DNA from 2 places in the Gracilibacillus sp. Marseille-QA3620 genome. Region 1 is predicted to be linked to the other one. Evidence: riboswitches for the same ligand, from Rfam matches in the RefSeq annotation. Region 1 holds a riboswitch; the other holds the start of a gene.

Evidence for each region. A riboswitch is a leader RNA that binds a small molecule or an ion and turns the genes downstream of it on or off. The one in region 1 is predicted to bind S-adenosylmethionine.
Region 2: linked by a shared signal. The riboswitch ahead of ACY8DX_RS12255 (bifunctional homocysteine S-methyltransferase/methylenetetrahydrofolate reductase) and the one ahead of ACY8DX_RS14880 (methionine biosynthesis PLP-dependent protein) in region 1 are both predicted to bind S-adenosylmethionine.

The regions. Positions count from the first base shown of each region.
Region 1 covers NZ_CM143102.1:2,944,848-2,949,661, reverse strand. Annotated here, with positions in the region: gene ACY8DX_RS14895 (patatin-like phospholipase family protein) at 1-128, shown strand, start outside; one part of gene ACY8DX_RS14890 (IS3 family transposase) at 276-654, shown strand; one part of gene ACY8DX_RS14890 (IS3 family transposase) at 654-1,606, shown strand; gene ACY8DX_RS14885 (M42 family metallopeptidase) at 1,691-2,737, opposite strand; SAM riboswitch class I at 2,869-2,987, shown strand; gene ACY8DX_RS14880 (methionine biosynthesis PLP-dependent protein) at 3,057-4,172, shown strand; gene ACY8DX_RS14875 (cysteine hydrolase family protein) at 4,406-4,814, shown strand, end outside.
Region 2 covers NZ_CM143102.1:2,434,855-2,439,668, reverse strand. Annotated here, with positions in the region: gene ltrA (group II intron reverse transcriptase/maturase) at 1-622, shown strand, start outside; gene ACY8DX_RS12260 (class I SAM-dependent methyltransferase) at 1,293-1,895, opposite strand; SAM riboswitch class I at 2,019-2,123, shown strand; gene ACY8DX_RS12255 (bifunctional homocysteine S-methyltransferase/methylenetetrahydrofolate reductase) at 2,209-4,059, shown strand; gene metH (methionine synthase) at 4,056-4,814, shown strand, end outside.

The DNA.
Region 1 (4,814 bases):
TTATCCAGCCAATACGGAGGCTTGATGTTTCCACCATCGGACGGAATCCGCAAAAGCTTGAGAATCTGTATGAGGAAGGCTACCGGGAAGCAAAGAAAGCATATGGAAAATTGAAGGAGTTATTATGAGATAAAAAGGGGGAGGAATAGACCCTGAACTGAACCCCGAATAGTGGACACTTTAAAAAAAGTGGACCCTATTCGGGGTTTTCCTATTCTCTTTCCGGAAAACTCCCGTTATACTAACATTACGATTTTTAGAACGGAGTATTTTTCATGAGTAAGATTATCTTTAATGAACACCAACAAAGACTACTAGAAGCTAATCCAAACGTTAAAGCCGTGACAGACCGCGCGATTCAGTATACCCCTGACTTCAAACTGCAGGCGGTTAAACAAAACCAATCTGGGAAAGGCCCAGCGGAAATATTCCGAGAAGCAGGTTTCGATTTAGAGGTGATTGGCATTAAAAAAGCCCAAAGCGCCCTGGCTCGTTGGCGCAGAACCTTCCAAACATACGGAGAAAATGGCTTTTTAGAGGAACGCCGAGGAAAAGCGAGTAAGGGACGCCCCAAGAAAGAGAATGCCTCTGCCGAGAAGAAATTGGCCCAAGCAGAAGCCCGCATTCGCCTCTTAGAGGCGGAATTGACCTTACTAAAAAAGCTAGACGAGTTGGAAAGGCAGGCGAAGAAGAATCGTCGTTAAAAGCCCGAGAGAAATACCAAGTCATTAATGAGACGATTCGGCTTTATCAATTGAAGAACATGGTCCGTTATTTATGTGAAGTGGCCCAAGTGAGTCCAAGCGGCTATTATAAATGGCTTCAGAATGCGGAAAAACAAGCTATCCGGGAGGAGTCTGATTATCAGGATTATGTCTTTCTAAAAGAGATTTATGATGAGGCCCAAGGGAAAATCGGTTATCGCGGCTTATATATGGAAGTCACCGAGAAAGCCGGTCAGCCAATGAACCACAAGAAAATCCTTCGATTGATGCGCAAGTTTCACTTTTTTGCCAAGGTACGGAGAGCGAACCCATACCGTACGATGGCCAAGGCAACAGAGGTTCACCGTCAGGTACCCAACCATTTGAACCGCCAGTTTGACCAACAGGAACCAGGGAAAGTCTTCTTGACCGACATCACCTACCTGCAAATCCGCGGTGGGAAGACGGCTTATTTGTCTTGCGTGAAAGATGTGGCGACACGAGAGATCGTCGCCTATGAACTCTCGACAAGCCTACGGATGGAGATAGTCTACCGAACATTAACCAAGTTAGAAAGTTGTTATGGGAATCAATTACATCCAGAAGCAATGATTCATTCGGATCAAGGGTTTCATTACACGCATCCTGAATATCAATCTCGCGTGAAAGAGATGGGGCTCTTACAGTCCATGTCACGAAGGGGAAACTGCCTGGACAACGCCCCAATGGAATCCTTCTTTGGACATATGAAGGACGAAGTTCCTTATAAGGAGGCAAACAGTTTGGCAGAACTAAAATATATGATTGATGATTATATGGATTACTATAACAATACGAGAAAGCAATGGACATTAAAAAAGATGACTCCGGCAGCTTACCGAAGTCATCTCATCGCCGCATAAACACGGCACATCCCTTTTTATTAAACTGTCTACTTTATAGGGTGCAGTTCACCCATCTATTCCCACCCCTTTTTTAGGCAATAATCAGACGACTAGCTCTGACTGCAAATAATGCCAAATCAAATTGGCCGTATGTTCAATGGAACTGATATGTGTGCGCTCAAACGCATGAGAGGCGTCAATCCCCGGTCCGATTAATCCATGAACGATATCATACCCGGCCCGGATGGCAGCGGAGGCATCAGATCCATAAAAAGGATATATATCAACACGGTAATCAATATCATGCTCCTGGGCTAATTTGACAAGATGCTGGCGCAGGCCATAATGATAAGGACCGCTTGAATCCTTCGCGCAGATGGATACACTATACTCGTCCGTTGTTTGGCCGTCTCCAATTGCGCCCATATCCACAGCTAAATACTCAACAGTTTCGTCCGGAATATTAGAGTTTCCGCCATAGCCGATTTCTTCATTATTGGAAATAAGGAAATGGGTAGTGTATGGAAGGGTGATGTTTTGTTCCTTCAGTTGTTTTATCAAGTAGAGTAGGATGCCGACACTCGCTTTGTCATCCAGATGCCTTGACTTTAAGAAGCCGTCCCCAGCAAGCTCTGCCCGAGGCTCAAATGAGACAAAATCACCGACCTCAATACCGAGTGCTTGCGTATCTGATTTTGATTTGGTGACCGCATCAATCCGAACTTCCATATGGTCATCGTCGCGTTTCACTTCACCCATTTTCTGATAAACGTGGACAGAGGTTTGGTTTAGTAAAATCGTTCCTGTGTACACATTACCGTCTGCTGTATGAATCTTGCAGTATTCTCCCTCACAGGCATTCCAGCGAAAGCCGCCGATCATCGTCAGCTTTAAACGCCCGCTTGGTTTGATTTCCTTGACCATTGCTCCCAAAGTATCCACATGGGCTGTCAGGAAGCGGTGTTTAGAATCATCTTGGCCTTTAATTGTCGCAAGCAAGGCCCCTTTATTCGTCCGTTTGTTTCCAATTCCGCATGTATTCAGAAAGTTCTCTGTATAACGAATGGCCTCTTCCGTATAGCCAGTCGGGCTTGGAATGGAAACCAAATCTTTTATGTAGCCGTATATCTCTTGACCGTCTGCTTTCATTTGTAGACACTCCTCTTATTAGTGAATAGCTCTATTATATACCTCCGTGGAAAAAGGGTACAATAGATGAGAAATTTCTTGCCTTTTTTAGGATATCCATGTAAATTATAGTTAAATGAATATTCGAACAAATCTTATCGCGAGAGACGGAGGGACGGGCCCGATGATGTCTCAGCAACCGCCGATGCATTCGGAAAGGTGCTAAATCCTGCAAGGCATATGCATATTTATGTGCCTCGAGAGATAAGAAGGAGAGTAAAGCTCGATAAGTCTTCTTCTTGGAAGGCTTTTTTATTTTTTATTTGGGAGGGGCAGAACAATGACCGCATGGAAGATTGAAACAGTATTAGCCCAAATCGGCAATCGAAGTGAAACACAAACAGGTACGGTGAACACGCCCGTTTATTTCTCGACCGCATACAGGCATGAGGGGATTGGACAATCAACAGGCTATGACTATACTAGGACAGGAAATCCGACCCGAGAGGTTTTGGAAAAGGCCATCGCGGCCCTTGAAGGCGGTGAGCAAGGCTTTGCCTATAGTTCTGGCATGGCAGCCATCCATGCTTTGCTCACATTATTCGAACCGGGTGATGAGATCCTTGTTTCAGCTGATTTATATGGTGGTACATATCGTTTATTCGAAAAAACCTGGAAGAAATACGGCATCACTTTTGTTCAATGCCAGTCCTATAGAGATTTTGCTGAATCCATTTCAAGTCAGACAAAAGCCTTTTTTATTGAAACACCGACAAACCCTTTAATGCAGGAAATCGATATCCGGGCAATTGCTGATTTAAGTCAAGAGAATAACCTCCTTTTGATTGTTGATAATACCTTTTACACACCAATCTTGCAGCGTCCGCTTGAACTCGGTGCTGATATTGTTGTTCACAGTGCGACAAAATATATTGCCGGTCATAATGATGTTCTTGCTGGCCTCATTGCTGCAAAGGGAGAGGATGTCTGCCAAAAGCTTGATGAATATCAAAATGCAACAGGGGCTATCCTTTCGCCATTTGATTCCTGGCTTGTCATGAGAGGAATGAAGACATTGAGCCTTCGCATGAAGCAGCATGAGGAGAACGCTGGGAAAATCGCGGCTTTCTTACAGGAGCGGGAGGAGGTCATCGATGTCCTCTATCCGGGAAAAGGCGGCATGATTTCGTTTAGGCTTCAATCTGAGAAATGGGTCAATCACTTCCTGAAAAGCCTTGGTGTCATCACCTTCGCAGAGAGTCTTGGAGGGGTTGAAAGCCTTATGACCTACCCGGCTACACAAACGCATGCCGATATCCCGGAGGAGGTCCGCATAGCAGGTGGTGTTTGTAACCGGCTGCTCCGCTTCTCCGTTGGTATCGAACATGCTGATGATTTAATTGCCGACCTGAAGAACGCCTTTGAAGCGGTTAGCAGCAAACAAGTGCAAGCATAATATCCGTTCAGCCAGTCCATTTTGCAGGGCTGGCTTTTCTTATGGAGTAATGATGGTGATTTTAGGAAAATGTAAGAGATAAGCAGCTTAAAGCTGGCAAGAAGGAAAAAACGGGTGAAGAAGCGGAAATCTTCTGTCTTAAATGGTAGAATAGCTGTAAAATTATTTGTAAAGACATCTCGCATGATTTTTTGTTATGCTGATGACAGTCCAACCATAAATTCAGAGGAGTGATTCGGTTGAAGGCGCTGATTAATATCGATTATACATACGACTTTGTGGCAGATGAGGGAAGATTGACCTGCGGTGAGCCAGGGCAGCGAATTGAGGATTATATTGTTTCATTGACAGAAGAATTCATTAAACGGAAGGATTATGTCGTATTTGCCATTGATGTGCATGAAGAGAATGATCCTTACCACCCGGAAACGAAATTGTTCCCGCCCCATAATATCCGTTTCACTGCTGGCAGAGATTTATTTGGAAATCTGCAAAATGTGTATAATAGGAACAAGGACGAAGACCATGTCCTTTGGATTGACAAGACGCGTTATTCTGCTTTCGCCGGCACGGACCTTGATATCAAGCTTCGTGAGCGGGGAATCACCGAGCTTCATTTAGTCGGGGTTTGTACAGATATTT
Region 2 (4,814 bases), 510 kb from region 1:
TGAAATAGCGAAAAACTTAAATGAGCTGAACTTTCATCTACGTAAGACGTTACACAATCGATTAAAAAACGTTAGAACAGAAGCAACATTTCAAGAGTTGACTAAAACGCTACAAAAACGCTATGAAGGGTACAAACCAAGGCTTTACAAGATTAAAGATATGGTATTTGTCCCCATACATGCCCAACGTAACAAAGTGAATTTATGCTTTTCGCAGAATATATGTAATTACACTGCCGAAGGCAGAGATAAAATTCATAAGAACCTGAAAGCAATTAATAAGCATGTTTTGAGTTACATCATGAAACAGTTTATTCCCAATCGTACGATAGAATACAATGACAATCGAATCAGTAGATTCATAGCCCAATATGGGAAATGTGCGGTTACAGGAATGGAACTAGGATTAACCGATTGGCATTGCCATCATAAAACACCCTATCATCTTACAAAAGATGATTCATATGCGAATCTTATCGTACTTCATGAATCCATACATCGTCTCGTACATCTGAAAGACCGCGAGAAAATTAATTGCTTAGTAAAAGCGTTAAAAATAACCAAAAAGCAAAAAGAAAAAGTCAACGCATTGCGTAAGCAATGTAACAATGGAGCAATCTGATTTATACAAAACATCTTGCCTACACATAGAAATGAACGAATTGGATTAGTTGGAACGCCGTATGCGATGAAAGTTGCACGTACGGTGTGAACGAGGGGAAAAGGGAGCGATAACTTTAAACCCTTACCTATTCGTATCAAGAAGGATTGACGCTTTTTTTACTGATGTCTTATTGGACAAATAGAGCAGTTTCGTTACATGTGGTTTAATTAGTAAGGGCAGCAGTATTTTACTGAATAAACCGGACTAAGGGGAGAGAATATAGAAGCGAATTATACTGACTTAGGATTCTCAGATAAAATGGGTCTTAAATTAAGAATGTTAGTAGAAAACCAATTAAGTGAAGAATACTTCATAGGAATTAATATATGTGATGAAAGAGATACACATTCCAGAGGGCTGGATGGAGTTTGTTTACGAACCAACTTACCCCATTTTTTTATTTAATATTGGAGATTCCATACACACTTTAAAAGTGTGAAAGGGGAATTCCCCTTCACATTTTTAATAAAATACCGGTAAATATTCGGTCTACGTATAAGACTGAGTTATTAACTGATTGATAAGAATCATATCCAATAGCTGATTAGTTCGTGATAATCGAACACCCCAAAAGGTAGATTTTAATTCTGACTTTTAGGGTGCCTCTTACAATCTTTATTAAAATAGCTTAGTCCCCTTTTATCCCGCTGACGGAAACAGCGGTACATGGTTTCAGCTCCATTTCATTTGTTCTGATGGAATGGAATCCAGTCCTTTTCATGAGTGACGAAATCTCGAGGGAGAGCTTGGCAGCGTGTTTGATGGTGGCATCCTTTTGCCGGGGCTGGACGGTGATGGTGAGGCTTCCTCCAGTTGTCAAAAGGGCATGCAAACGGCTGAGGGAGGTTTCTTTTTCTTCCCACATAGGGAAACTGTTAACGCTGTATATACGGTTATATTGATTCTCTAATGGTACATCTAAAGCTGTTCCAAGCGTGATGGTGAGACGCCCGCTTTTCAGGGAGTCTTCATTTCGCTCTTTGGCCAAGTCTATCATTGCCTGTGATGGATCAAAGCCATCAAGACGGCATTTCGGGAAGGAAGAGAGAAGCATATGCAGCCCCTCACCTGGGCCAAATCCAATCTCGAGTACTTTATCTCCATTTACCAATCCGAGCTCCTTGAAGGTCCAATCATATAATACGCCATTTTCAACTGCCATGACCTTGCCTGCTGCTTTTCCAATCAACCCCTTTGGTTCTTTAAATTGCTTTGAAACGAAATCCTTCATACATCATTCACCTCATTCCCTTATTACCCAAATATGGGAGAGGGGTAACTTTTTGAGAATAATCTTCTAAATAAATTGAAATTACTGAAAATTTGTAGTAAATTTAATAAACAATCCAATATTTTCTTATCTAGAGAGGCGGAGGGACTGGCCCTGCGAAACCTCAGCAACCTGGACAAACAGTGTCCAAGGTGCTAAATCCAGCAAGCTTAGCTTGAAAGATGAGTGCCGTACATAACTGGGGCCTTCATTTTTGAAAGGCTCTTTCTTTATAATCGGACATCCATCTGCATACTCAAGGGGAGGGGAAATGATGCGTTTACTAGAGAGACTTAAGGGGGAAATCCTTGTTGGAGATGGAGCGAGCGGTACATTGCTCTATTCCTTTGGGATAGATACATGCTATGAGGAATTAAATCTCACCAATCCAGAACGGATTGCCGAATTACATAAGGAATATATAGAAGCAGGTGCCGATCTGATTCAAACAAATACATTTGGAGCTAACTATCATAAGCTGAAGCGCTACGGACTTGAAGGTGAGGTTGAGCGGATAAACAGGGAGGGAGTCAGGCTTGCCAAGGAAGCGGCAGCAGGCCGGGTTTATGTCCTTGGTACGATAGGCGGGCTACGCAGCGTACGGAAATCCGAGCTAAGCTTGACGGAGATTGGGACCTATTTCAAAGAGCAGCTGGATGCGCTTCTTCTAGAAGAGCCGGACGGTCTAATCCTGGAAACCTATTATGACCTAGAGGAATTATTACATGTCCTTGAGATAGCAAGAAAGCAAACGAATTTACCGATTGTCGCCAATATTTCCTTGCATGAAGTCGGCCTGCTTCAAAATGGCATGCAGGTGAAGGATGCCTTTGACCTGATCAAAGGAAAAGGAGTCGATATCATTGGGTTAAATTGCCGTATGGGGCCCTACCATATGATTCGTTCATTCGAGGAGGTGCCATTAAGAGAAGATGCCTTCTACTCTGCCTATCCTAATGCGAGTCTGCCCGACTTTACGGATGGCCGTTATGTTTACTCGACTGATGCAGATTATTTTGTCAGCGCAGCGAAACAGCTCGTGGAACAGGGTGTGCGGTTAATTGGCGGCTGCTGCGGGACAACGCCCGCCCATGTACGGGCCATTAAAAAGGGGATTCTTGGTCTTGTGCCTTTGACAGAAAAGAAGGAGGTCATCAGCCGAAAATCCCATGTCTACACCTATGATTTTCGACAGCCGGATAAAGAGACGATTTTAGGGAAGGTGAAGAAAGGGCCTGCTATTCTCGTAGAATTGGATCCGCCGAAAACGCTTGGAGTGGAAGAGTTCATGAAGGGGAGTCGATATTTGCACGAGATGGGGGCTGATGCCATTACGCTAGCGGATAACTCTCTGGCCTCCCCTCGCATATCAAACGTCGCGATTGCTTCCTTGCTGAAGGCTGAGCTGAAGAAGAATCCACTTGTCCATTTGACGTGCCGCGACCACAACCTCATTGGCTTGCAATCTCATTTAATGGGGATGCACACAATAGGGCTTAATGAGGTCCTAATTGTAACGGGAGATCCCTCGAAAATCGGTGATTTTCCAGGTGCAACCTCTGTCTATGACTTGTCTTCCATTGACTTGATTTCATTAGTCAAACAGTTCAATGCGGGTATTTCCTATTCGGGGAAATCGCTGGGCGGACAGACGAATTTCGAGGTGGCTGCGGCTTTCAATCCAAATGTAAAATATGTGGATAAGGCTGTTGTGAGAATGGAGAAGAAAATCCAGGCGGGAGCGGATTATTTCCTCACGCAGCCGGTATTTTCCGTCGAGAAAATTCGGGAAGTTTATGAAGCGACCAGGCATATTAAAGCCCCGATCTTTATTGGGATTATGCCGCTGACGAGTTACCGGAATGCCTCGTTCCTGCATAATGAGGTGCCGGGAATTACCTTGCCGGAGCCTGTGCTGCGTGCAATGGAAAAGGCAGGAACAGATGCGGAGGCATCGATGAGGGAAAGTCTCGCCATTTCTAAGGAGCTTTTGGATGCGGCGGCAGAATATTTTAACGGACATTATATTATTACACCTTTTATGAGATATGAATTAAGCGGAGAACTTGTGGCATACGCCAGCACGAAGAAATCAGTCATAAGCGGGGATGTGTTTGAACAATGAATTCACATAAATTAAGAGATTTACTGAATGAGAGAATTGTCATCCTTGATGGGGCAATGGGAACGATGATCCAGGCACTTAATCTGACGGAAGCGGATTTTGGAGGGGAGGAATATGATGGGTGCAATGAATATTTGTCCATCACAAGACCGGATGCAATTCGAACCATCCATGAGCAGTATTTGCTTGCGGGAGCTGACATTATCGAGACGAATACATTCGGTGCGACACCGATTGTCCTAGATGAATATGGATTAAGCCATCTTGCCTATGAGTTGAATGTGAAATCAGCCCAGCTTGCGAGAGAGGCTGTCGATGGTCTCGGAACAGAAGACGGGACCCGCTTTGTAGCCGGCTCAATGGGACCGACAACCAAGACCTTATCTGTAACCGGAGGAACGACATTTGAGACGCTCGTCGAATCCTATGAAACCCAGGTGAGGGGCTTAATTGACGGCGGAGTTGATCTGCTCCTCCTTGAGACCAGCCAGGATATGCTGAATGTAAAGGCTGCGTATATCGGAATGCAGAATGCCTTCGTCTCAAAAGGGAGAGAGCTTCCGCTGATTCTATCAGGGACGATTGAGCCAATGGGAACAACACTTGCCGGACAAACGATCGATTCATTTTATATATCGTCCGCCCATATGAATCCATTGGCGATTGGGCTTAATTGTGCAACAGGTCCAGAATTCATGGCCGAGCATCTGCGCAGTTTATCCGAGCTGACGCCAAGTGCTGTCAGCTGTTACCCA